4 regions of the Streptomyces herbicida genome follow, and region 4 is predicted to be linked to each of the others. Evidence: riboswitches for the same ligand, from Rfam matches in the RefSeq annotation. Region 4 holds a riboswitch; each other region holds the start of a gene.
The links. Region 4 has a riboswitch for cyclic di-AMP ahead of Q8A52_RS04105 (transglycosylase family protein). Riboswitches for the same ligand answer to the same signal wherever they lie in the genome.
Positions count from the first base shown of each region.

Region 1: it holds a riboswitch for cyclic di-AMP, as region 4 does, so the genes downstream of both, Q8A52_RS10225 (M23 family metallopeptidase) here and Q8A52_RS04105 (transglycosylase family protein) in region 4, are expected to answer to the same signal.
Region 2: it holds a riboswitch for cyclic di-AMP, as region 4 does, so the genes downstream of both, Q8A52_RS07870 (C40 family peptidase) here and Q8A52_RS04105 (transglycosylase family protein) in region 4, are expected to answer to the same signal.
Region 3: it holds a riboswitch for cyclic di-AMP, as region 4 does, so the genes downstream of both, Q8A52_RS35785 (C40 family peptidase) here and Q8A52_RS04105 (transglycosylase family protein) in region 4, are expected to answer to the same signal.

Region 1 is NZ_JAUYWJ010000004.1:116,217-121,913, reverse strand. It holds gene Q8A52_RS10230 (SGNH/GDSL hydrolase family protein) at 1-436, opposite strand, end outside; gene Q8A52_RS10225 (M23 family metallopeptidase) at 688-1,683, opposite strand; cyclic di-AMP (ydaO/yuaA leader) riboswitch at 1,688-1,855, opposite strand; gene Q8A52_RS10220 (alpha-galactosidase) at 2,152-4,224, opposite strand; gene Q8A52_RS10215 (tyrosine-protein phosphatase) at 4,397-5,194, shown strand; gene Q8A52_RS10210 (DUF6126 family protein) at 5,198-5,320, opposite strand; gene Q8A52_RS10205 (helix-turn-helix domain-containing protein) at 5,317-5,697, opposite strand, start outside.
Region 2 is NZ_JAUYWJ010000003.1:164,650-170,346, forward strand. It holds gene Q8A52_RS07855 (C40 family peptidase) at 1-992, opposite strand, end outside; gene Q8A52_RS07860 (hypothetical protein) at 1,352-1,705, shown strand; gene Q8A52_RS07865 (tellurite resistance/C4-dicarboxylate transporter family protein) at 1,712-2,680, opposite strand; gene Q8A52_RS07870 (C40 family peptidase) at 2,827-4,050, opposite strand; cyclic di-AMP (ydaO/yuaA leader) riboswitch at 4,059-4,230, opposite strand; gene pcrA (DNA helicase PcrA) at 4,495-5,697, shown strand, end outside.
Region 3 is NZ_JAUYWJ010000021.1:112,501-118,197, forward strand. It holds gene Q8A52_RS35775 (ATP-dependent Clp protease proteolytic subunit) at 1-340, shown strand, start outside; gene Q8A52_RS35780 (hypothetical protein) at 349-657, shown strand; cyclic di-AMP (ydaO/yuaA leader) riboswitch at 978-1,184, shown strand; gene Q8A52_RS35785 (C40 family peptidase) at 1,188-1,661, shown strand; gene Q8A52_RS35790 (LysE family translocator) at 1,731-2,351, opposite strand; gene Q8A52_RS35795 (LysR family transcriptional regulator) at 2,440-3,363, shown strand; gene Q8A52_RS35800 (ATP-binding protein) at 3,367-3,825, opposite strand; gene Q8A52_RS35805 (helix-turn-helix domain-containing protein) at 4,039-4,905, shown strand; gene Q8A52_RS35810 (DUF397 domain-containing protein) at 4,915-5,139, shown strand; gene Q8A52_RS35815 (8-amino-7-oxononanoate synthase) at 5,215-5,697, opposite strand, start outside.
Region 4 is NZ_JAUYWJ010000002.1:86,986-92,682, forward strand. It holds gene Q8A52_RS04085 (Ppx/GppA phosphatase family protein) at 430-1,371, opposite strand; gene Q8A52_RS04090 (DUF501 domain-containing protein) at 1,368-1,898, opposite strand; gene Q8A52_RS04095 (FtsB family cell division protein) at 1,966-2,442, opposite strand; gene eno (phosphopyruvate hydratase) at 2,541-3,827, opposite strand; gene Q8A52_RS04105 (transglycosylase family protein) at 4,241-4,909, opposite strand; cyclic di-AMP (ydaO/yuaA leader) riboswitch at 4,914-5,082, opposite strand; gene Q8A52_RS04110 (transglycosylase family protein) at 5,266-5,697, opposite strand, start outside.

The DNA of each region.
Region 1 (5,697 bases), on a different contig from region 4:
CGGCGATGGCCCGGACGTGCCCGTTGTACGTGGCGATCTTGCCACGCAGATGCTTGAGCACGGGCACGCTTCGGGTGTCGAACCCGGTCGTCACCATGACCGTGCCGGCCACTTCGGTCAGTTGCCCGACCGCCCGCTCGAAGCGCTCGGCCACCTCGTCCGGGTCGGTGCCGGGACGGATGATGTCGTTGCCGCCCGCGCAGAAGGACACCAGGTCCGGGGCGAGCTCGACGGCCTGCGGGAGCTGGTCGGCCACGATCTGGTCGAGCAGCTTCCCGCGTACCGCGAGATTGGTGTACTTGAAGTCGCCCTCGGGCCGACGGTCCGCGAGAAGTACCGCGAACCGGTCGGCCCAGCCGACGAATGCCCCGTCGGGGCCGGGGTCGCCGACGCCCTCGGTGAAGCTGTCCCCCACCGCCACGTACGACCCGATCACTGATCTGCTGTCACTCTTCGAATCGTCTGCCACATCGGCCCATGATTCACCTTCGGATGTGACCTACGCGATCGTAGGAAGGGGTTGACGAACGGTGAGATAAGACACTCCTAAATAGTTTGCCAACGCGGGAATATGGCGCCGATCGGGCGGGTTGACGCATCGATTGCCCAGCAACACCGAAGGCCGGACCCGGGGGGCAGGGGTCCGGCCTTCGGCGGCGTGGGGGTCGGGACGGGTGCCCGACACGATCAGGCGACGGGCACGCCGTGCGAGCGGAGGTAGGCGACCGGGTCCACGTCCGAGCCGTAGTTCGGCGTGGTGCGGATCTCGAAGTGCAGGTGCGGGCCGGTCACATTGCCGGTCGCGCCGGAAAGCCCGATCTGCCGGCCGGCGGTGACGGACTGACCGGCCGAGACGGAGATCTGGGAGAGGTGGGCGTACTGCGCGTAGTAGCCGTCGTCGAGCTTGACGACGACCTGGTTGCCGTACGCGCCGCCCCAGCCCGCGGAGACGACCGTGCCCGCGGCCACGGCCTTGAGGGAGGTGCCGGTCGGGACGACGAAGTCGACGCCGGTGTGGTAGCCGCTGGACCACATGCTGCCCGCGACGTGGTAGCCGGTGCCGACGGCGGCGTCCGAGACCGGAAGGGTGTAGCCGGACGAGGCGACGGCGGCCTGTACGGTTCCGGCGCTCTCGGTCGAGACGTCGGAGGCGTTCGCGGGGTTCGACGCGGACGACTTCGACGCGGAGGACTCCGTCTCGGACGACTTCGACGCGGACGACTTCGACGCGGACGACTTCGACGCGGACTTCGACGCGGATGAGGACGCGGACGACCGCGAGGGAGCCGGAGCCGAGGGCTTGGCGGCGCCCGCGGCCTTCCCGCCGAGGGCGAGCTTCAGGCCGGGGTGGATCAGCGAAGGGTTGTCGCCGACGGCCTCGCGGTTGTCCCGGTAGAGCCGGTGCCAGCCGCCTCGGACGCTCTGCTCTTCGGCGATCTTCGAAAGGTAGTCGCCGGTCTTCACCGTGTAGGTACGCACGCCCGAATGCGCCGGCGCGGCCTTCTTCGCGACGGCCGGAACCGACTGCACGGCCTGTGCGGATACGGACTGCGAGGTGGCCGCATGGGCACCGGTGGCCCCGATCAACGGCAGAGCCAGCGCCGCGCCGCCGGTACCGGCGACGGCGACCGAACGGCTGAAGCGGCGGGGCTTGGGGCGGCGGTGCTTACCCTTCGCGGGCATGGCGAATTCCTCTCCGGCGCCTGCGAGGTGAGCTGTCGGGTTCGGGCTGGAGCTGCCCGGCCGCGCGAGGCGCGACTTCACCCCTGGCCGTCCCGGAGACCGGAACAGGCATTGGTACCTGGTGGGTCCCCCGCTCCTGCCGTACACGGGTGAGTTTGGGCGGACTCCGGGCGGCGGCAGGATTCGGCGTTCCGTCCGGATTGGTGGCGAACGTAAGCGAGCAAGATGCGAACGGACAAGCAGATGGTTCCTTGTGTCCGGCTTTCGCTTGATCCGTTACGGGAATTCCCAGTCACCCTCTGTGAATTCCCGCGCCGTTCGTCCGATCAATTCCCAGGAAAGGCACGTGAATTACGTGAACATGACGCGCGACGGACGGTCACGAATATGACGCTCCTCACGCACCTGCACCCAGACCCTCTCATTCCAGAGCGAGTTGGATTTAAATGACTAATTCGGGCAGATGGTTCAGATGCGCCGTAGACGGAAAACCGCCGCGTCGAGATCGCCGCGAAGTCCGGTGCGCAGCCCGTGGTGCAGCAGTACGGCACCACGGTGAACTTCGCCCGTTTCGCGGCATTCGTACGCTGCCGCCGGGTCGAGGCCGCGCAGCCGCAGCGCCGGGGGCGGCTCGCCGTAGTGCTGAGCCTGGAGGCAGGCGAGGACCACCGCTTCGTCTCCGAGCACGTACTGCACCGCGCTCAGCCCGCCCTCCGGGGCCCGCAGCCGGTACTGCTCGCCACGCTGCACGACCGGGCGGATGTCCTTGTAGAGCTCCACCCACTCCTTGGCCTCGGCAAGCTCCTCCTGCGTCCACTCCGCGAGGTCGCCGCCGACCCCGAGGACTCCGGCCATGGAGCTCACAAAGCGGAAGCGCAGCGAGCTGACCCGGCCGTTGAGCTGGGCGTTCGGGCTGTCGGTGACCCAGGCGGCCATGATCCGGGCCGGGTGGATCTGACTGAAGCCGTGCTGGATGCGGAGGCGGTCGAGCGGGTCGGTGTTGTCGGAGGTCCACACCTGGTCGGTGCGGCTCATGACACCGAGGTCGATCCGGCCGCCGCCACCCGAGCAGGACTCGAACGCGACGCCCGGGTGGGCCGCCCGCAGCCGGTCCAGCAGGGCGTAGAGGGCACGCACGTGATCCACCCACAGGCGCTGCGGACAAGGCTCGCCGGGCCAGCCCGCGTCGGTGAAGCAACGGTTGAAGTCCCACTTCACATAGTCGATGGGGGCACCGGAGAGCAGACCGTCGAGCTGCTCCCAGAGATACTCCTGGACGTCCTCGCGGGCCAGATTGAGCACGAGCTGATTGCGCAGTTCCGTCCGCTTTCGTCCCGACTGATACTGCACCCAGTCGGGGTGTGCGCGGTACAGCTCGCTGTCCGGGTTGACCATCTCGGGCTCGACCCAGATGCCGAACTGCATACCGAGGGCGTGCACGTGGTCGGCGAGCGGCTTGAGGCCGTTCGGGAAGCGGTCGGGGTTGGGCGTCCAGTCGCCGAGTCCGGCGCGGTCGCTGGTGCGGGCACCGAACCAGCCGTCGTCGACCACGAACAGCTCGACGCCGATCGACGCCGCCCGGCGGGCGAGCGTCGCCTGCTGCTCCTCGGAGATGTCGAAGTTCGTGGCCTCCCAGGAGTTGAAGAGCACGGGCCGGTCCCGGTCGGCGTCCGGAATCACATGGGCCCGCTGATAGGCGTGCCAGGCACGGCTCGCACCGCCGAAGCCGCCGTCGCTCCACAGGCCCGCGAAGACCGGGCTCGTGTACGACTCCCCCTCGGCCAGCATCAGCAGACCCGAGTCGTCGTAGCCGGCACCACCGGTGATCTGCACGCGCGCGTCGGGGAGTTGGGCGACCCCGATCCGCCAGGACCCCGACCAGCCCAGCGCACAGCCGTACACCTCGCCCTGCTCCTCGGTGGCGTCCGTGTCGAGCGCGACCCAGGGCAGGTGCTGGTGACCGGTGTGGCCGCGGCGGCTGCCGATGACCTTCTCGCCGTGGGTGAGCGGGGCCCGGGTCAGCAGGGACTCGGCGGCCCAGCGGCCGTGCAGCTGGGACAGGCGCCAGCCCTCACGGTCGGGCAGGGTCCAGGTGGCCGGGTCGGCGCGGAGCAGCTCCACGCGCGCGTGCCCCTGGTTGCCCACGGTCACCCAGCGCTCGATCACGTCCCCGCGCATCCGGTAGTGCAGCGTGACGGACAGCCCGCCGTCCCGGAAGCGCAGCCGCAGTTCGTCGCCCTCCGTCTCGTACGCCTCGAAGGCCCACTCGGTGCCGCGCCGCTCCTCGGTGCGCACGGACAGGGCGGGGCGGACGAAGCGGGGGCCGCCCTCGACCGGGTACTCCTCACGGCCGTCGAGCGGGGACTCGAAGGGCCAGTAGTCGGGCAGCGGGCGCACGGCCAGCGCCTCGGCGTCGGCGAGCGCGATTCTCGGCCCCCAGTGGAGGTGGAGCAGTTCGTCCGCCTCGGTGAGGTGCAGCGCATAGCTGCTGCTCGGCCCGGACAGGAGCCAGGTACGACCGTTCTCGGCGATGTCCACCATGAAGTCCTCACAAGTGCCAACAGATCCGCGCAAGCCCAAACATCATCAAGGGCCGAGGGTGTCGGGGGCAACGCCTGTGGACAACTCATTGCCTGAGGAAACTCATGTCGTATCGTCGACAGCGTGCCCGTCGACGAGCCGCGTCGGCGTCGCCCGAGCGTGAGGAGCCCCCGTGACGCAGCACGTCCCGTCGACCGAGCCCGAGCTGGCCGGAGTGCGCAACTTCCGCGACGTGGGCGGACTGCCGACCGTGGACGGACGGCGGGTGCGGTACGGGGTGCTGTTCCGCAGCGGCCACCTCGCGCATGCGACCGACAAGGACGCGGAGTTCCTCGCCTCCCTGGGCCTGCACACGATCTTCGACTTCCGCAACGCGGCCGACCAGAAGCTGGAAGGCCCCGACGTGGCGCTGTCGGGCGTGCGGAACGTGAACCTGCCGCTGAGCGACCCGGCGGACGGCGCCGAGTTCTGGAAGATGGTCCGCGACGGGAACCTCGATCAGTTGCGCGGGATCCTCGCGGACGGCAAGGCCGCGAACCGAATGATCACCTCCTACCGCAAGATCGTCAGGGAGCGCACCGCCGAGCACTCCCGGGTGCTGCACGCACTGGCCGAGGACAGCGTCCCGGCTCTGATGCACTGCGCGGCGGGCAAGGACCGCGCGGGCCTGTCCATAGCCGTGACGCTGCTCGCCCTGGGCGTGGAGCGCGAGGCCATCCTGACCGACTACCTGGAGTCGAACGCCAAGCACCGCCGCTACAAGGTGCGGCGCAGCGGCAGCGCCGAGTCGGCCTACACCCCCGAGGTGATGGAGCTGCTCAGCCCGCTGTTCGAGGCCCGCGCCGAGTATCTGGCGGCGGCGTTCGAGACGGTCGAGGAGACGTGGGGCACGGTCGACGTCTATCTGGAGCAGGGTCTCGGGCTCGGCCCCGAGCATCGGGAGCGGCTGCGCGAGCGCCTGCTCGACTGACGGTCAGCCCTTGGCGCCGACCGCGAACAGCAGGTAGATGAAGGCGGCCAGGACATGGCCGAGGACGCCGTAGATGATCAGGCGGACCCACAGGGCGCGGGGGAACTTCTCCTCCAGGTTGCTCATGGCAGCTCTCCGGTGATGGGGCCCAGGCACAGGGTGGCCGTGGGACTCTGCAGCAGGGTGTGGACGAACAGGAGCTCGACCCCGTCGTGGTCCTCGGCGGCGAGGCGGTGCGGGGTCAGCGAGTCGAAGTGCGCACTGTCGCCGGGCGCGAGCAGGTGCGCGGTGTCCCCGAGGCGCAGCCTGAGCCGCCCCTTGAGGACGTACAGCCACTCCTCGCCGGGATGGACGCGCACGATGTCGCCCTGCGAGCCGTGGGGCACGCGGACGCGCAGGGCCTGCATCCCGCGGCCGGACGCGCCGGCCTGCCAGTACGTCCAGCCGCCCGCCCGGGTCGGTTCCATGTCGGCGGCGCGCACGATCGCGTCCCGGTCGGTGAC
Region 2 (5,697 bases), on a different contig from region 4:
TGGCCGTTGCCGACATAGATGCCGACGTGGCTGATGCCGGAGTAGAAGAACACCAGGTCACCGGGGAGGAGCTCGGAGCGGGAGACCCGTCGGCCCGCGTTGATCTGGGCGTAGGTGGTGCGGGGGAGGGAGATGCCGGCGGAGCGGTAGGCGGCCTGGGCGAGGCCCGAGCAGTCGAAGGCGTCCGGGCCCGTCGCGCCCCACACATAGGGGCTGCCGAGCTTCTGGTAGGCGTACGCGACGGCCGCCGCGGCACGGGAGTTGGAGGCCGCGGTGGAACCGGAGGCGGTCAGGGCGTCCCGCGCGTCCGAGGCCGACCTCGAGGCGTGGCCCGCGGCAGCCGCGCTGTCCGCGCCGCCGTCCGTCGTGACCCCCGCCCGCTCCTGCGGCGTCAGCCGGGACAGCAGCTGTCTCGCCTCGCCGAGCTTCCCGGTGACCGTCTTCTTCTGCCGCTTCAGCTCGGCCTGCCGTGACCTGAGCGACACCAGCTCGACATGGGCGGCACCGCGCAACTGCTCGATCTCCCGGAGCTGCTTGCGCACCCGGGCCACGGCCTGGGACTGCCGGTCGCCCACCCGCTCGGCGAACGCCGTGCCCTCCAGATAGCGGTCGGGATCGGTGGAGAGCATCAGCTGCACCGTGGGATCGAGCCCACCGGCGCGGTACTGCGCCGCCGCGACGGAACCCAGCGCGTCGCGCGCCGAGTTGAGCTTGTCCTCCTTGCGGGCCGCCTCGTCCCGCAGCGCCTTCAGCCGCTGCTCCGCCGAATCCGCCTTCTCCTTCGCGCCGTTGTACTTCTCGGTGGCGACCTCCGCCTCCTGGTACAGCTTGTCCACCTTCGCCCTGACCTGCGCCGGCGTCAGCTGCGGCTCGGCGTGCCCGATGCCCTCGAAGCCCGTTGCCGTGGCCGCGCCCGCCAGGGCGATGGTCACGGCCGTGCGGGCGGTGTTGCCGCCCAGCGAGCGCTGCCGGGGCTTGCGGTGCACTGCCACCTGGACCGTCACGTCCTTTCGTACGACCTGGCCGGCTACGTGTCCGGCGGCGGCCTGCACAGGGGGAGCCGGCCGCCGCCGGACCTTTCTCGGCGGGGGTGGCCGACTGCCGCCCCTGGCCCGGGCGGCGGTGGGGAGCCGGTCACCTGGTGGAGGACGCTAAACCTGACGGTGTCGGCTCGGTGACGTCATGTATGGAAGTGCCCGCATCGGACTCTGCGGTGACCGTATGTGAGCGTGATCGGGGGCCGGGGCCGCCGTCTTCACGCAGTGCGATGACCGAAGCGGCGGTTCCGTGGTGCACGGGGGCGGTGGGGTGCTATGGGGCGCATATATGCGGGGGATTAGGCTCCGGCCTCATGGACGTACTCATCCATCTCTTCGTCGGCCTGCACATCATCGGCATCGCCGCGCTCCTCGGCGGTTTCCTCACCCAGATGAAGGCGATGGGCCGGGGCACCGCCCGCTTCGTCCCCGCAATGCTGCACGGCGCGCTGACCATGCTGGTCACCGGCGTGATCCTGGTCGGCCTCAACCAGGCCGACGGCCACCACGTCAACACCATCAAGATCGGCGTGAAGCTGGCCCTGCTGATCGTGATCCTCGGGCTCGTCTATGTGAAGCGGGACGAGGAGACGGTGGACAAGCGCCTCTTCGGTCTGGTGGGCCTGCTGACCACGGCGAACATCTTCATCGCCGTGCTGTGGACGTGAGCGGGCTCAGCGCGCGGCCCTGAACCCGGCGCGGGCCGACCGGACCGCGCCGGCGGCGACCGTGAGCCAGACGGCCACGGAGATCCACACCAGCACCCGTCCGGGCCGTTCCAGCCACAGGATGCCGAGGGCGGCCGCGACGGAGAGCGTCGCCGTCGCCGTCATCCCCATCGGGAACACCGTCGCCCAGCGGCGCACGTCGAAGCGCAGCCGAGGGCGCGCCACCTCGGCGGTCAGGAGGACGACGTAACAGGTCAGATCGAGGACGAGCAGCACGATGGTCGTGTCGCGCAGGACGCCGAGGTTGTCGTCGTCCCACAGGTACAGCCGCGCGCTGTCGGCGGAGATCAGCTTGGCACCGGCCAGCGCCGAGATCGCGAGCGCGCCGCCCGCGATCCACTGGTCCCCGGGTCCCTCGATCACCTGCCGCACGTCGAAGTGGGCAAGGGCGAACCCGTAGAGCACGAGCCCCAGCCAGAACAGCACGAGCGCAGCGTGGGCGAGCCATGCCGTCGCCTCGGCCGCGGCGAGCGTGGCGGCGAGCACGGCGAGCCCCTGCGTGGCCACGCAGCACAGGAACACCGCGCCCGGCATGCGCCGGTGCCAGTGCCGTACGACGAGGAACAGCAGCACCGGCCAGAGCACCGCGCACAGCGCGAGCAGCACCTCGGCCAGGCCCTGCCGGCCCAGTGCGGAGAAACGGGTGCCCAGCACCGCGGTCGCGGCGACGGCGGTGAGCGCGCCGGGCGTCCGCGCCTCGGCCACCCAGCGCCTCCGCTGCCGCAGCAGCCCCACGGCGAAGTCCACGGCCAGTGCCAGCCAGGCGACCGAGGCCATCGCGAGGGCGAACAGGGACAGGGCCTCGTAGCCCGCCAGCTGCAGCCCGACCGACACGATGCCGGTCGCCATCACGGCGGCCCCGGCCGTCGGCGGGCGCCGCTTCCACCAGGCGCGAAGGGGTGAGGAGGCGGGCATGGGCCCGATGCTAGGGAGCCGTGCGCACCTTGCGAGCGGGGCACGCGCGCGCGTGCCGGGAAAAACGCGCGGGTGCGGGACAGGGTCGCGTGCGCCTCGGGTTCACATCGGCCGCGGCGCTCGCGCCCCTGCCCCACGGTGGTCTCTCACGCCGGCCGCACCACGCTGTGGATGATCGACTCGCCGCCGTAGTAGATCGACTCCTCGCGGACGTAGGCGCCGGGCTTCGGGGCGTGGATCATCATGCCGTTGCCGATGTAGATGCCGACGTGGCTGATGTCGTCGTAGAAGAAGATCAGGTCGCCGGGCTCGGCGTTGGTGAGCGAGACCGTGGTGCCCACGTTGACCTGGTCGTAGGTGGTGCGCGGGAGGCTGACGCCCGCCGCCCGCCAGGCGGCCGAGGTGAGGCCGGAGCAGTCGTAGGAGCCGGGGCCGGTGGCGCCCCAGACGTACGGCTTACCGATCTGGGCGCGGGCGAAGGCGATCGCCTTCTCGGCCTTGGTGGTGTAGGAGGAGTCCGAGGAGGAGCCGGTCGAGCCCGTCGAACCGGTCGACCCCGTCGAACCCGTCGAACCCGTCGAGGTGGACGAGCCCGAGGAGCCCGAAGAACCGGAGGAGCTCGAGGAACTCGCGGCGGCGGCCTTCTTCGCCGCTTCCGCGGCCGCCTGCTTCTTCGCGAGCTCCGCGGCCTTGCGCGCGGCCTCCTCCTGCTTCTGCTTCTCGATCGCGGCGAGCCGGGCCTTCTCCTGCGCCGTCAGCTTGGACAGCAGCTCGCGAGCCGAGGCGAGCTTCTTCTGGACGGTGGCCTTGGCGGTCTTCAGCTCGTTCTGCGACTCGGTCAGCGTCTGGAGGCTCTTGGCGGCCTCCTGCCGCTTCTTCATGGTCGCCGACTGCTGCGTGATGTAGTCGTCGACCGCGCCCTTCTGCCGCGAGGTCATCCGGCCCATCAGCTGGGTCTGGTCGAAGTAGTCCTGCGGGGAGTCCGAGAGCAGGAAGGTGGCGGTGTCGGGCGCGGCGGCCCCGGTCCGGTACTGGGCGGCGGCGAACGTACCCAGTTCCTCACGTGCCTTGTTGAGCTTGTCCGTGCGCCGGGCCACGTCGTCCAGCAGGGAGTCGACGCTCTTGCGCTGACTGCCGGACTTCTCCTTGGCCGCGTTGTACTTCTCGGTCGCCGACTCCGCCTGGCGGTACAGGTCGTCGACCTTCTTCTCGACCTCCTCGATGCTCGGCTTGTCGCCGTCGGCGGAGGGGGTGGCATTGGCGGTCTGGGACAGCAGAGCCACGGAGGTGAGCGCGGCGGTGGCGATGGCGGGGGTGCGTATGCCTGTTACCAGGGCACTCGCGGGGCGCGACTTGCGGTGCGACGCCAAGGGAGGCGACTCCTTCCACGTTCCGCCTACCGAGTTAGCTGTCGGGTTCGGGCGGGTGGTTCGGAAGGGTTGCCCTACGGCCCTTGCTCCGGAGGGAGGTTGGGCCGATTCACCCCAAGGTCGGTTGGGTCCCCGGCTCCGGCTGCCGTGGCGGCGCACCGGACTCGGCGGAGGCCGCGCGGTCCGGCGACGTTCGCCGGTGGGGGTCGTACGGCCCGCCCGAGACGGTAGCCAACTGGTGTGGCCCGTGTGAAGGTTGATGGGCGATATGCCCGATACATTTTTGTGACCTGAAGGCAGAGTTCCGCCCGTGTGACAGCATGCTTCCGGAGCGTGAGACAGTTGTCCGGCTCATGCATCGGGAAGATCCCCCGCGCGCGGGGCCGGTCCTGTTTTCCGGGGCGGCGGTCGATTGTCGGTGGGGCACCCTAGACTCGGAGAGCGATGAGCAGCCTCTTTGACGACAGCTTCCTGGCGGACCTCCAGGCCCCTCACGGGCGCGAGGAGGAACCCCCGCCGCCGCCCGAGGACGATCACGCTCCGGAGCCGGTTCCGGACGATCTGTTCGGTGGGAAGTTCGACGTGCCTCCGGACCGGGACGCGTACTACCGCGACGGCGCCGCGCGCCCGGTGATCGACGCCGCAGCGCTGCTGGAGGGGCTGAACGAGAACCAGCGCGCGGCCGTCGTGCACGCCGGCTCCCCCCTGCTCATCGTGGCCGGCGCCGGATCCGGCAAGACCCGCGTGCTCACGCACCGCATCGCCCACCTGCTGGCCGAGCGGAACGTGCACCCGGGCCAGATCCTCGCGATCACCTTCACCAACAAGGCCGCGGGCGAGATGAAGGAGCGCGTCGAGCACCTCGTCGGCCCCCGCGCGAACGCGATGTGGGTGATGACCTTCCACAGCGCGTGTGTGCGCATCCTGCGCCGCGAGAGCAAGAAGCTCGGCTTCACGTCGTCGTTCTCGATCTACGACGCCGCCGACAGCAAGCGTCTGATGGCCCTGGTCTGCCGCGACCTGGAGCTCGATCCCAAGCGCTTCCCGCCGAAGTCCTTCAGCGCCAAGATCTCGAACCTGAAGAACGAGCTGATCGACGAGGAGGACTTCGCCGCCCAGGCCACCGACGGCTTCGAGAAGACCCTCGCCCAGGCCTACGCCCTCTACCAGTCGCGGCTGCGCGAGGCGAACGCCCTCGACTTCGACGACCTGATCATGACGACGGTCAACCTGCTGCGCGCCTTCCCGGACGTCGCCGAGCACTACCGCCGCCGCTTCCGCCATGTCCTCGTCGACGAGTACCAGGACACCAACCACGCCCAGTACGCCCTCGTGCGCGAGCTCGTCGGCACCGCCGAGCACCCGGTGGACGTACCGCCCGGCGAGTACGACCTCCAGCCCGCCGAGCTGTGCGTCGTGGGTGACGCCGACCAGTCGATCTACGCCTTCCGCGGCGCGACGATCCGCAACATCCTCCAGTTCGAGGAGGACTACCCGGACGCGACGACGATCCTCCTGGAGCAGAACTACCGCTCCACCCAGACGATCCTCTCCGCCGCCAACGCGGTCATCGAGCGCAACGAGTCCCGCCGCCCCAAGAACCTGTGGACCAACGCGGGCGCGGGCGCGCAGATCACCGGCTATGTC
Region 3 (5,697 bases), on a different contig from region 4:
GGGACAGGCCGGCTCGTCCGCCGCGGTGCTGCTCGCCGCCGGTACGCCGGGCAAGCGGTTCGCGCTGCCCGGCGCGCGTGTGCTGCTCGGGCAGCCCTCGCTGCCCGAGCCGGTGGAGGGCCAGCCGAGTGACCTCGTCATCCAGGCCGAGGAGTTGGCCAGGACCCGGACCCTCCTCGAAGAAATGCTCGTTCGGCACACCGGACGCAGCCCGGAGCAGGTCCACGAGGACCTGGAGCGGGATCTGATCCTGGACGCGCCGGGCGCGCTGGAGCACGGGCTGGTGGACGGGATCATCCCCAGCCGCAAGGCCTCCCGCGCCGCTCGGGACGCGGGGTGAGCCGGCGGATGCTGCCTCCGGAGCTGCCTCCGCTGCCTGCCCTGACGCGGGCCGAGGGTGAGTTGATCGACCGTTACCTCGATGTGGTCGACCTCCTGGGCCGGATCAATCCGGCCCAGCACGAGGACACCTACCGCGGGCTGCGGGCCGCCCAGGCGCTGGTCCGTGCGGCGGTGGAGCTGCGCGACGCGCTGACCCTCATGCACCAGCGCGGCGAGACGGAGTTGCACGCGGCCACGTTGGCGCGCGCACTGCGGGTGCTGGACGGCGAACGCCGGACGGCGAGGGTCACCGTCCCACCCGACGCCGCCGATTGACGCACTGCCGTCCGGAACGGAGTTGAAACGACCCAAAAGGTGTACCGCTGTTTGGAGTAGTCGCGGGTCCGTTTCCAAGGCCGTGGAGGTTGCGCAACACGCTTGCCCGAGGGGGACGGTGAGACGCTTCCGCGCTGGTCCGGGGGTCCCCGACCCCCTCGACCTTGACTCGAACACAGCGGTGTCCACCCGAACGGCTGAGTGGTGAGTAACGCCACAAATCCCCGATTCCATTGGGATTTTCGGACACCTGTGAGTGAAGATCCCTGTCTGACGACAAGCCCCCGCCACAGCGGCGGGGCGGTCCGGGCGGACGCCGAGTCCTGCCGCCGCCCGGATGACCGGTCGACAGGAGTGGATCGGCAGGAGTGGAGGACCCAAGCAAGACGGGTCGCCGGAACGGATGTTCGTTCGTCTGTTTGTTCGTTCCGAGCAGCCCTTGGGGTGAAGCCGCGGCAACGCGGCCGGGCTACTTCGCCAGCCCGAATCCGACAGGTCATCCTTCACAGGCGGCTGACGAAGGGTTGCGCATGACTGCGCTCAATCGTGTCCCGTCGCTCATGGCCCGGGCCGGTACGGCCTCGGCCCTCACCATCGCCGCCGTGGGCGGCTCGATCGTGGTTCCGGGTGTCGCCGCCGACGCATCGGCCGCGACGATGGCGACGAAGGCACTCCAGGTCGCGGCTTCCAAGAAGGGGTCCCCCTACAGGTGGGGCGCCACCGGGCCGCGGAGGTTCGACTGCTCCGGGCTGACGCTGTACTCGTACAAGAAGGCGGGCAAGACCCTGCCCCGTACGGCCGCCCAGCAGTACAACAAGACCCACCACATCTCGGCCAAGCACCGCAAGGCCGGTGACCTGGTCTTCTTCCACTCGGGCTCCAGCGTGTACCACGTGGGGATCTACGCCGGGAAGGGGAAGATCTGGCACGCCCCGAAGACCGGGGACGTGGTGAAGCTGCAGAAGATCTGGACGAGGAGCGTCTGGTACGGCCGGGTCAGCTGACCCGCCCGAGGGGGTGGCAGGCCTGTGGCGCCGTCACCCCCTCGGGTCCCGCTCCGGCCTGACCTGGTGTCACGTCAGGAACGGTTCGAGGAGCAGGGCCGCGCCCAGAACCGTCAGCGCCACACCGGTCGCCGACCGAAGAGCCATGGCGGCCCGCGGCCGGCGCAGCCACCGGCCGAGCCGGTCCACCAGCAGCGCCACCGTCGGGAACCACACCAGGGTCAGCCCGATCACGATCAGTGCGAGCAGCAGGGTCCTGGGCAGCGCGGAGCTGCCCGCCGGTACGAACTGGGGCAGCAGGCTGAGAAAGGTCAGCGAGGCCTTGGGGTTGAGGGCATTGGTCATGAACCCCTGACGCAGCGGGTGCGCGGCCGACGGAGTGCCGCTGTCCGTGTCGCCGCTCTGCGGCTGCCGCAGCGACCACAGCGTCCGTCCGCCCAGATACAGCACATACGCGCCGCCGAGCAGTTGCAGGGCGCGGAACAGCGGGGGCACGGCGACCAGGACCGCGGCGACCCCCGCGGCCACCAGAGCCGTGTGGACGAGCAGCCCGCCCGCGATGCCGAGCGCACAGGCGATGCCCGCCCGGCGGGAGACCAGTGCGTTGCGTACGACGACCGTGAAGTCGGCGCCGGGCATGGCGACCATGCCGGCGGCGATCCCGGTGAAGGCGATGAGCTGTCCGTCCATGGCCCCCAGCCTCCCGCGGACGGGCCTTCAGCAGGTATTTCGGATATCCTGGGTGAACCTTAAGCATTCCTTTGGGCGGGCAACCGGTATGTACGACCCCATCCGACTCGCCGCCCTCGTCGCGGTGGCGGAGGCGGGGTCCATCACCCGTGCCGCCGAGCGGCTCGGCTACACACCCCCGGCGCTCTCCCAGCAGCTGGCCAAGCTGGAGCGGGAGGCGGGGACGGCGTTGCTGGTCCGGCACCACCGCGGGGCGCGGCTGACGGACGCGGGCGAGCTGCTGGTGGCCCGGGCCCGCCGGGTGCTCGACGAGTTGGAGCAGGCCCGGCACGAACTGGCCCGGCTGGCCGGTCTGTCGGGCGGCACACTCCGGCTCGGTACGTTTCCGACGGCCGGGACCCATCTGCTGCCGCCGGTGCTGAGCGCGTTCCACCGGGCGCATCCTGATGTGGAGCTGTCGGTGGCCGACTACGATCCGCCGACCGGCGTGGCGGCGGTGGCGGCCGGGGAGGTGGACCTGGCGCTGACGCACGCGTATCACCCGGCGGAGCCGGTTCCGGTGCCGTCCTCGGTGGGTCTGGAGCCGGTGCTGGTCGAGGAGCTGGTCCTGGTGACCGCCCCGGGGCATGCGCTGAGCAGTGACTCCTCCCGGCTGCCGCTGTCGGGGCTGGCGGGTCAGCCGCTGGTCAGCATGGCGCCGGAACTGCCCGCCCGGCAGGGAGTGGAGGCGCTTCTGGCCCGGGCGGGGGCAACGCCGTCCGTGCTGGTGCCGACCCCGGGGTACGCCGTGGTGTGCGCGCTGGTGAGTGCCGGGCTCGGCGTGGCCGTCGTACCGGAGATGGTGGCGCGGACGGCGGTCACTCCGGTCGGGGTGCGCCCGCTGGGAGCGGGAGAACTGCGCCGGACGATCTCGGTCGCGTTCCGGGCCGACGAGGTGGCTCCGGCCGCCGACACCTTCCGGGCCCTGCTGCGCGGGGCGTTCGGGCGTGCGTATCGGACGCCGGGGGCCTGAGTGCTACGGCTCCTGCTGTCCCGCCGCCGTGACCGGCTGGGCGGGTACCGTCCAGGGAAGTTCGATGGAGACGGTCTTGCCGCCCTCGCGGGTGGGCCTGACCCGTAGCTTGCCGCCGCATTCGGCGGTGAGCCAGCGGATGATCACCATGCCTCGGCCGTTGTCCTGCTGGACGGCGGCGGGCAGTCTCTTCGGGAAGCGCGGATGGCTGTCGGTGACGCCGATGCGCAGGTGTTCGTCACGATCGAGCACGAGGTCCACCGTGAAGGTGGGTGACTGACCGAAGGTGTGCTGTACGGCATTGGTGGCGAGTTCGGAGACGATGAGCCGGACCGTGTCGGCCACTTCCGTGTCCGGTGGCAGGCCCCATTCCGCGAGAGTGGCCAGCGCGTAGGAACGGGCCGCGGAGACCGAGGCGGGATCGCTCGGCAGAGTGACGGATGCTTCCAGATGGTCTGCCATGACGACGTCGTCCCTTTCCCACGGGACCGCAGTCCGGCACGGAGCCGGATGGTTCGAGTACGGTCCCGGACTGGTGCTTCGTCGTCAGACTGCCATTACGGCACGTGTCACGGGGGCGATCCACCAAGATATGCATATATCTGTCGCTCGAAGCGGTGAACTCTGCGACGGCAGACCGTATTTGGGCGGCTCGAAGGGAGTAGGGAGTAGCCCATGCAGAACGGTCCCGCGGTACGCCGCCGGAAACTGGGCGCCGAACTGCGCGCGCTGCGCACCGGCGCGAGCCTCACGAGTGGTGAGGCGGCCCGGCTGGTGGGCTGGCACCAGTCGAAGGTGAGCCGAATCGAGACGGGCACCAGTGGGGTGAAACCGGCCGATGTGCGTTTACTCCTGGACGCGTACGGCGTGGTGGACGGCCAACTGCGCGAGTTGCTGATGGTGTTGGCGGGCTCGGACGACGTCGGCGGCCGACACCACTGGTGGCACGCGTACCGCGGGGTGCTGCCGCCCGCCTACCGGGACTTCATCAGCCTGGAGTCGCAGGCGCGCGGGATGCGCACGCTGGAGACATCGGTGGTCCCGGGGCTGCTGCAGACGCCGGAGTACGCCCGCGCGGTGACCCGGGCGGCCGTGAGCGGCTTCGACGACGCCGAGGAGCGGCTGGACGCGCTGGTCAAGGTGCGGCTGGCCCGGCAGGACGTGCTGCGGTCACAGCCGCCGCTGGAGCTGAGTGCCGTCCTGGACGAGGCGGTGCTGCGGCGGGAGGTGGGCGGCCCTGGCGTCATGGCGCGGCAGCTGGAACGGCTGGTAGAGGCGGCGCGACTGCCCCAAGTGAGGCTTCAGGTTCTCCCGTTCGCCGCCGGCGCTCACATCGGCATCACGGGCCCTTTCGTTATCTTCTCATTTCCGAGCACGGCTGATCTGGATGTGGTTGTTCTCGACCACTTGACGAGTAGCCTCTATCTCGAACGGAAAGAAGACCTCCAGGCCTACTCCGAGGCCTTCAACACCCTTCGGATCCACGCCCTTTCGCCCGAGGAATCGTTGGATTACATCGCCGGGATAGCTGACGGCGCGTAAGGAGGCACCATGTCTGCACTGCCTCGGAACGTACCTTCCAGTACCGATCTGCACGGCGTGCGGTGGCTGCGCAGCAGCTACAGCACGGGAGCGAACAACTGCGTGGAGGCGGCACGGCCGCGCTCCGGTCCGCTGACCGGACTGCTCGCCGTGCGCGACTCCAAGGCACCGGCCGGACCCGCGCTGCTCTTCTCCCCCGAGAGCTGGGCGGGGTTCCTGGCCACGTTCCGCTGATCCCCGTACGACCCGATCCGACCGATCGCTATTGATCGGTTCCGCCCAGGCGGCGCACGGCCGTGTCACGCCGACTCATGGTCGCGCCTCGCCGATCACACGTACAGCGCGTTCGATCTCGGCCTCGGAGAGGTCCGCGCGGGCGGTCAGCCTCAGCCGTGAGATGCCGTCGGGCACGGAAGGAGGACGGAAACAGCCCACGGCCAGGCCTGCCGTTCGGCAGTCGGCCGCCCAGCGCACCGCCTCCTCGGGCGACGGCGCACGCACGGAGACGACCGCGGCGTCCGGGCGTACCGCCTCCAGACCCATGGCGGTCAGGCGTGCGTGCAGTTCGGCGGCCACCTCGCGGGCCCGCTCCGCCCGGGCCGGCTCACGGCGCAGCAGCCGGAGGGCGGCCAGGGCCGCGCCGGCCGCGGCGGGGGCCAGGCCCGTGTCGAAGATGAACGTCCGTGCCGCGTTGACCAGGTGGTCGATCACCCGGGCGGGACCGAGCACGGCGCCGCCCTGGCTGCCCAGCGACTTCGACAGGGTGACGGTCACGACGACGTCCTCGGCGCC
Region 4 (5,697 bases):
GCGCCCCTTCACAAGCTTCTTGAGGGCCCGTGCTACACTCCGCGACCCGCGTGACACAGGTCATGTCGACAAGTCGGAACCGCTGTGCACCCCGACCCGTTGTCAATGCCGCGTGAGCTGCCTCTCCGTGCACTCGGAGGGCCCGTGAGGCCCCCGCGCGGCCCTCCGGCGACACCGTCGCCGAGCACCTCCGTGACGCCCTCCCGAGTGCGCTCGGAGGGCCGTTGAACCCTCGGACGGCTCAATGAAGGACCTTCGGCCCCTCGACAGGGCCGAATTCCTTGTGAAGAACTTCACGAACTTTCTCGAGAGCGTGCCCCGAAGGGGTGCGTCACCACCCCCGGAACGCGCTCATACGCTATGCGAACTGCTCAGCAGAGAGCTACTGATCGGTAGGAAAAGAGACCCGGACCACCCCGCGAGGGCGGCTCAGGCCACCGACCACGCGATGCCGTCGAGGATGTCGTGCTCGCTCACCACGACCTCCTCCGCCCCGATCCGCTCCATGATCGCAAGCAACACGAGGGCCCCGGCGCCGATCACGTCGACCCGGCCCGGATGCATGGACGGGATGCGGGCCCGCTCGGCGTGGGTGGAGCGCAGCAGCCACTCGGCGATCTCCCGGACCCGGTCGTGGGAGACACGGGAGTGGTGGATGCGGGCGGAGTCGTACTCGGGCAGCTCCTGGGCGATCGCCGACACGGTCGTGACCGACCCGGCGAGCCCGACGAGGGTGTGCGCCTCGCGCAGCGGGACCGACTCCTCGGCGAGGTCGAGGGCGGCCTCGATGTCGGCCCTCATGGCGGCGATCTGCTCCGCGGTGGGCGGGTCGCTCACGACGCCCTCGTGCACCAGATGACGCTCGGTCATCCGCACGCAGCCCACGTCCACGGACCGCGCGGCCCCGACGTGGTCGTCGCCGACGACGAACTCGGTGGAGCCGCCGCCGATGTCCACCACCAAGTAGGGCTTGGTGAGGTCGTCGCGGCCCGTGAGCTCCTTCGTGGCGCCCGTGAAGGAGAACTCGGCCTCCTGGTCGCCCGAGATGACCTCCGGCTCGACCCCGAGGATGTCGAGGACGCCCCGGACGAACTCGTCGCGGTTCTCGGCGTCCCGGGAGGCGGAGGTGGCCACGAACCGCAGCCGCTCGGCGCCGTGCTCCTTGATGATCGCCGCGTACTCGCGGCAGGCGGCGAAGGTCCGCTCCAGCGCCTCCGGAGCGAGCCGTCCGGTGCGGTCGACGCCCTGTCCGAGCCGCACGATGGTCATCCGGCGGTCCAGGTCGACGAGTTCACCCGTCTCCGGGTCCGCGTCGGCGACCAGCAGACGGATGGAGTTCGTACCGCAGTCGATCGCGGCGACCCGGGTCACTGGTCCTCCTCCTTCGGGACGGTCACACAGGCCCCCTTCATCCACCACTCGGGCAGCATCGCGAGCGCCTCGTCGCCGAGGGGGTTCACACCCGGTCCGGCGGCCAGCGAGTGGGCGACCAGCACGTGCAGGCACTTCACCCGGTCCGGCATGCCGCCGGCGCTCGGGAAGCCCGTCAGCACCTCGATCTCGTCCCGGCGCCGGATGTAGTCCTCGTGCGCGGCGCGGTAGGCGGCGGCCAGCTCCGGGTCCGTCTGCAGCCGCTCCGTCATCTCCTTCATGACGCCGTTCGCCTCGAGGGTGCCGATGGCCGAGGAGGCCTTGGGGCACGTCAGGTAGTACAGCGTGGGGAAGGGCGTGCCGTCGGGCAGGCGCGGGGCCGTCTCCACGACGTCCGGCTGGCCGCAGGGGCACCGGTGCGCGATCGCCCGCAGCCCGCGCGGCGGACGTCCGAGCTGCTGCTTGAAGGCCTCGACGTCCGCGTCGGTGGGCTCGGTGCGCGGAGTGGGGCGCGGAGGCGTTTCCATGACTGTCTTCAGGCTGTCTTTCTCTGGCTGTCGGTTCACTGGCCGGGGCCCTCTGAGCGCCGCCGGCTCACTGGTCGGAGGCGTCGGACTTGTCGACCCCGTCCCAGACGTTGGCGTACCAGGGGCGGTCGGCCGCCCCCAGATAAGCGTGCGCCTGCTTGGCCGCACCGGGGTCGATCACGACGTAACCGGTCTCCCCCGGCATCACATAGTGCAACCGCCGGCGGATCTGCTGCTCGGCGAAGGAGTCGTCCTGCCAGCGCGCCTTGAGGTCGCGCAACTGCTCGACCCGTTCCTGGGCCCGCTGCTTCTGCCGTTCCAGATTGGCGATCTCGGCGCGCTGGGAGACGTACTGCCGCATCGGATAGGCCAGGGCCACCACCATCGTGCACAGCACCAGGGCGAGCAGCGCGGCCCGGCCGGTGAGCCGGGAGCGGCGGGCTTGCCGCTTGGTCTGGGAGCGGTAGACCCGGGCCGCCGTCTGCTCGCCGAACAGCCGCAGTCTGGTCGCGGTGGAGAACCGGTCCCGGTCCTTCGCGGCCATGTCCCCGCCTCCCTCATACGTGCGTACGTCCCCGGACACGGTACGGGACCGCGTACGGGGACGTACGTACGACTGGCTAAGCCTTACCCCGGGAAGGGTCAGCCCTTGAAGCGGGGGAACGCGCTGCGGCCGGCGTACACCGCGGCGTCGTCGAGGATCTCCTCGATGCGCAGCAGCTGGTTGTACTTGGCGACGCGCTCGGAGCGGGCCGGGGCGCCGGTCTTGATCTGACCGCAGTTGGTGGCGACGGCCAGGTCGGCGATGGTGACGTCCTCGGTCTCGCCGGAGCGGTGCGACATCATGCACTTGAAGCCGTTGCGCTGGGCCAGCTCGACGGCGTCCAGGGTCTCGGTCAGGGAGCCGATCTGGTTCACCTTCACGAGCAGGGCGTTGGCGGTGCCCTCCTCGATGCCGCGGGCCAGGCGCTCGGGGTTGGTGACGAACAGGTCGTCGCCGACCAGCTGGACCTTGTCGCCGAGCTTGTCGGTGATGACCTTCCAGCCGGCCCAGTCGTCCTCGAACAGCGGGTCCTCGATGGAGACGAGCGGGTAGGCCGCCACGAGCTCCTCGTAGTACTCGGTCATCTCGGCGGCCGAGCGGGACTTGCCCTCGAACTCGTACTTGCCGTCCTTGTAGAACTCGGACGCGGCGACGTCGAGCGCGAGCGCGATCTGCTCACCGGGGACGTAGCCGGCCTGCTTGACGGCCTCGAGGATGAGGTCGAGGGCCTCGCGGTTGGAGCCGAGGTTCGGGGCGAAGCCACCCTCGTCGCCGAGACCGGTGGACAGGCCCTTGCTCTTCAGGACCTTCTTCAGGGTGTGGTACACCTCGGCGCCCCAGCGCAGGGCCTCGGAGAAGGACTCCGCGCCGATCGGGGCGATCATGAACTCCTGGATGTCCACGTTGGAGTCGGCGTGCGAGCCGCCGTTCAGGATGTTCATCATCGGCACCGGCAGCAGGTGCGCGTTCGGGCCGCCCAGGTAGCGGAAGAGGGGGAGGTCGCTGGCCTCGGAGGCGGCGTGGGCGACGGCGAGGGAGACGCCGAGGATGGCGTTGGCGCCGAGCGAGCCCTTGTTGTCGGTGGCGTCCAGGTCGAACATCGCCTGGTCGATCAGGCGCTGCTCGGTGGCGTCGTAGCCGACCAGCTCCGGGCCGATCTGCTCGATCACGGCGAGGACGGCCTTCTCGACGCCCTTGCCCAGGTAGCGGTTCGGGTCACCGTCGCGGAGCTCGATGGCCTCGAAGGCACCGGTGGAGGCGCCGGACGGAACGGCGGCACGACCCGTGCTGCCGTCGTCGAGGCCGACCTCGACCTCGACCGTGGGGTTGCCTCGGGAGTCCAGGATTTCCCGGGCTACGACGACGTCGATGGACGGCACGAGCATCTCCTTCTTGGGATGTGACGCTGGAAGTGCGGGGCTGGGGTGCCTTGCGACTAGAGCCTAACCGTCCCGGGGGCATCGGCCACCGACCGACCGTCCCGTGGACAGGGTTCGACCGTACCCATTGTTCCGGCTCGAAACAAAGGCGGGGTGGAGAACGGCTCGAGAAACATCGCGAGAAGAACGCGGCGAGAGGGACGGCTCCGGCGGAACGGCACGAGCACAGCGGCCCAAGCACGAGCACAGCGGCCCAAGCACGAGCACAGCGGCCCTGGAACAAACCCCGCCCCGGCGCGTACGGGGGAATACGCACCGGGGCGGGGAGACCGTGGGGACGGGGGGGGGCGGGCCCCACGTGCCCTCCACTGCGGGGAGCACGGTGGGGAGCGGCCTGTGATTCGGCTACCAGGCGCCTGTCACTTCAGGTGCAGCTGCTGGCCCGGGTAGATGAGGTCCGCGTCCTGGACGATGTCCTTGTTCAGCTTGAACAGCTTCTGCCAGCCGCCCTTGACCTTGTGCTTCTGGGCGATCGAGCCGAGGGTGTCGCCCTTGACGACCTTGTACTCGCCGTCCCCCTTCTTGACCTTCTTGCCGGTCGGGGTGGTGACGGTCTTGGCGGCCGGGCGCTGGGCGGAGCGGGAGGCGGCCGGCTTCTCCGTCGAGCGGGTGGCGGTGCTCGAGGAGCTCGCCGCGGCGCCGCCGTAGGGGGCGCTGGACAGGCCCGTGCCGCAGACCGGCCAGGCGCCCTTGCCCTGGGCGGCGAGGACCTTCTCGGCGATCTCTATCTGCTGCGCCTTGGTGGCCTTGTCCGCGGTGCCGGCGTACTTCGTGCCGCCGTACGCGGCCCACGTCGACGCCGAGAACTGCAGACCGCCGTAGTAGCCGTTGCCGGTGTTGATCGACCAGTTGCCGCCGGACTCGCACTTGGCGACGGCGTCCCACTCGGAGGCAGTGGCGGCGGCGGCGGTGCCGGAGGCCATCAGCGGGGCGGCGATGGCGGCGCCGGTGACACCGGCGAGCGCGATGGCACGCGTGGCCTTGGCCTTCGAGGGACGACGGTGCTTGCCCTTGACGGAAAACAGCATGGATGGATCCCCTCACCGACGCCTGCGAGGTGAGCTGTCGGGTTCGGGCCGGTTGAGTTGCCCGGCCACACCTCCACTGGGAGGCGTGGCTCCACCCCTAGCCGCTCCGGCTCAACTGCCCGGCGCGGCACTTACCTTGGGTCCCCCGCTCCTGCCTACGGCGCGTGACGCGACGACTGTTCCCGTGCGGCCGCTGGCAGGACTCGGCGTTGCGACAGCCGGGGCTCGTGGTGACGAGCGGACTCGACCGTAGACACGCGATCCGGGGAATTTCAAAGACGATCAGGGCTTCTGAGACTCATCCCACACTTTCACCAAACCGGACATTAGGCGTGAAAGTGGGGCGTCAACTCCCGCTACTTTCCGCCGTTTTCGGTACCGACGTCCAGGGTCTGACCGGCGGTGATGTCGTTCGGGTCGGCGCCGATGGCCGCCTTGTTGGCGGCATAGAGCGCACGCCATCCGCCGTCGACGTCAAGGGAGTCGGCGATGGACACGAGGGTGTCGCCGTCGCGGACCGTGTAGGTACGCGAGGCGTGACGGCCCACGGAGGCGGAGTCCTGACCGTTTGCTGTGCTTTCGTCCGCACTGGTCCCACGGTGACGACCGCCCCCGACGGCGCCGGTGTCGACCAGACTCCAAGACCCGCCGTTCTGCCACGAGTTGTCGGAGTCGCCCGATTTGGGGGCTTCTGTGGGTGCATCGCCGCTCCCCTGCGAGTCGCCCGAACCCGCAGAATCCGACTTGTCCGACTTAGCGGAATCCTCGCCCTTGTCCTCGTTCTTATC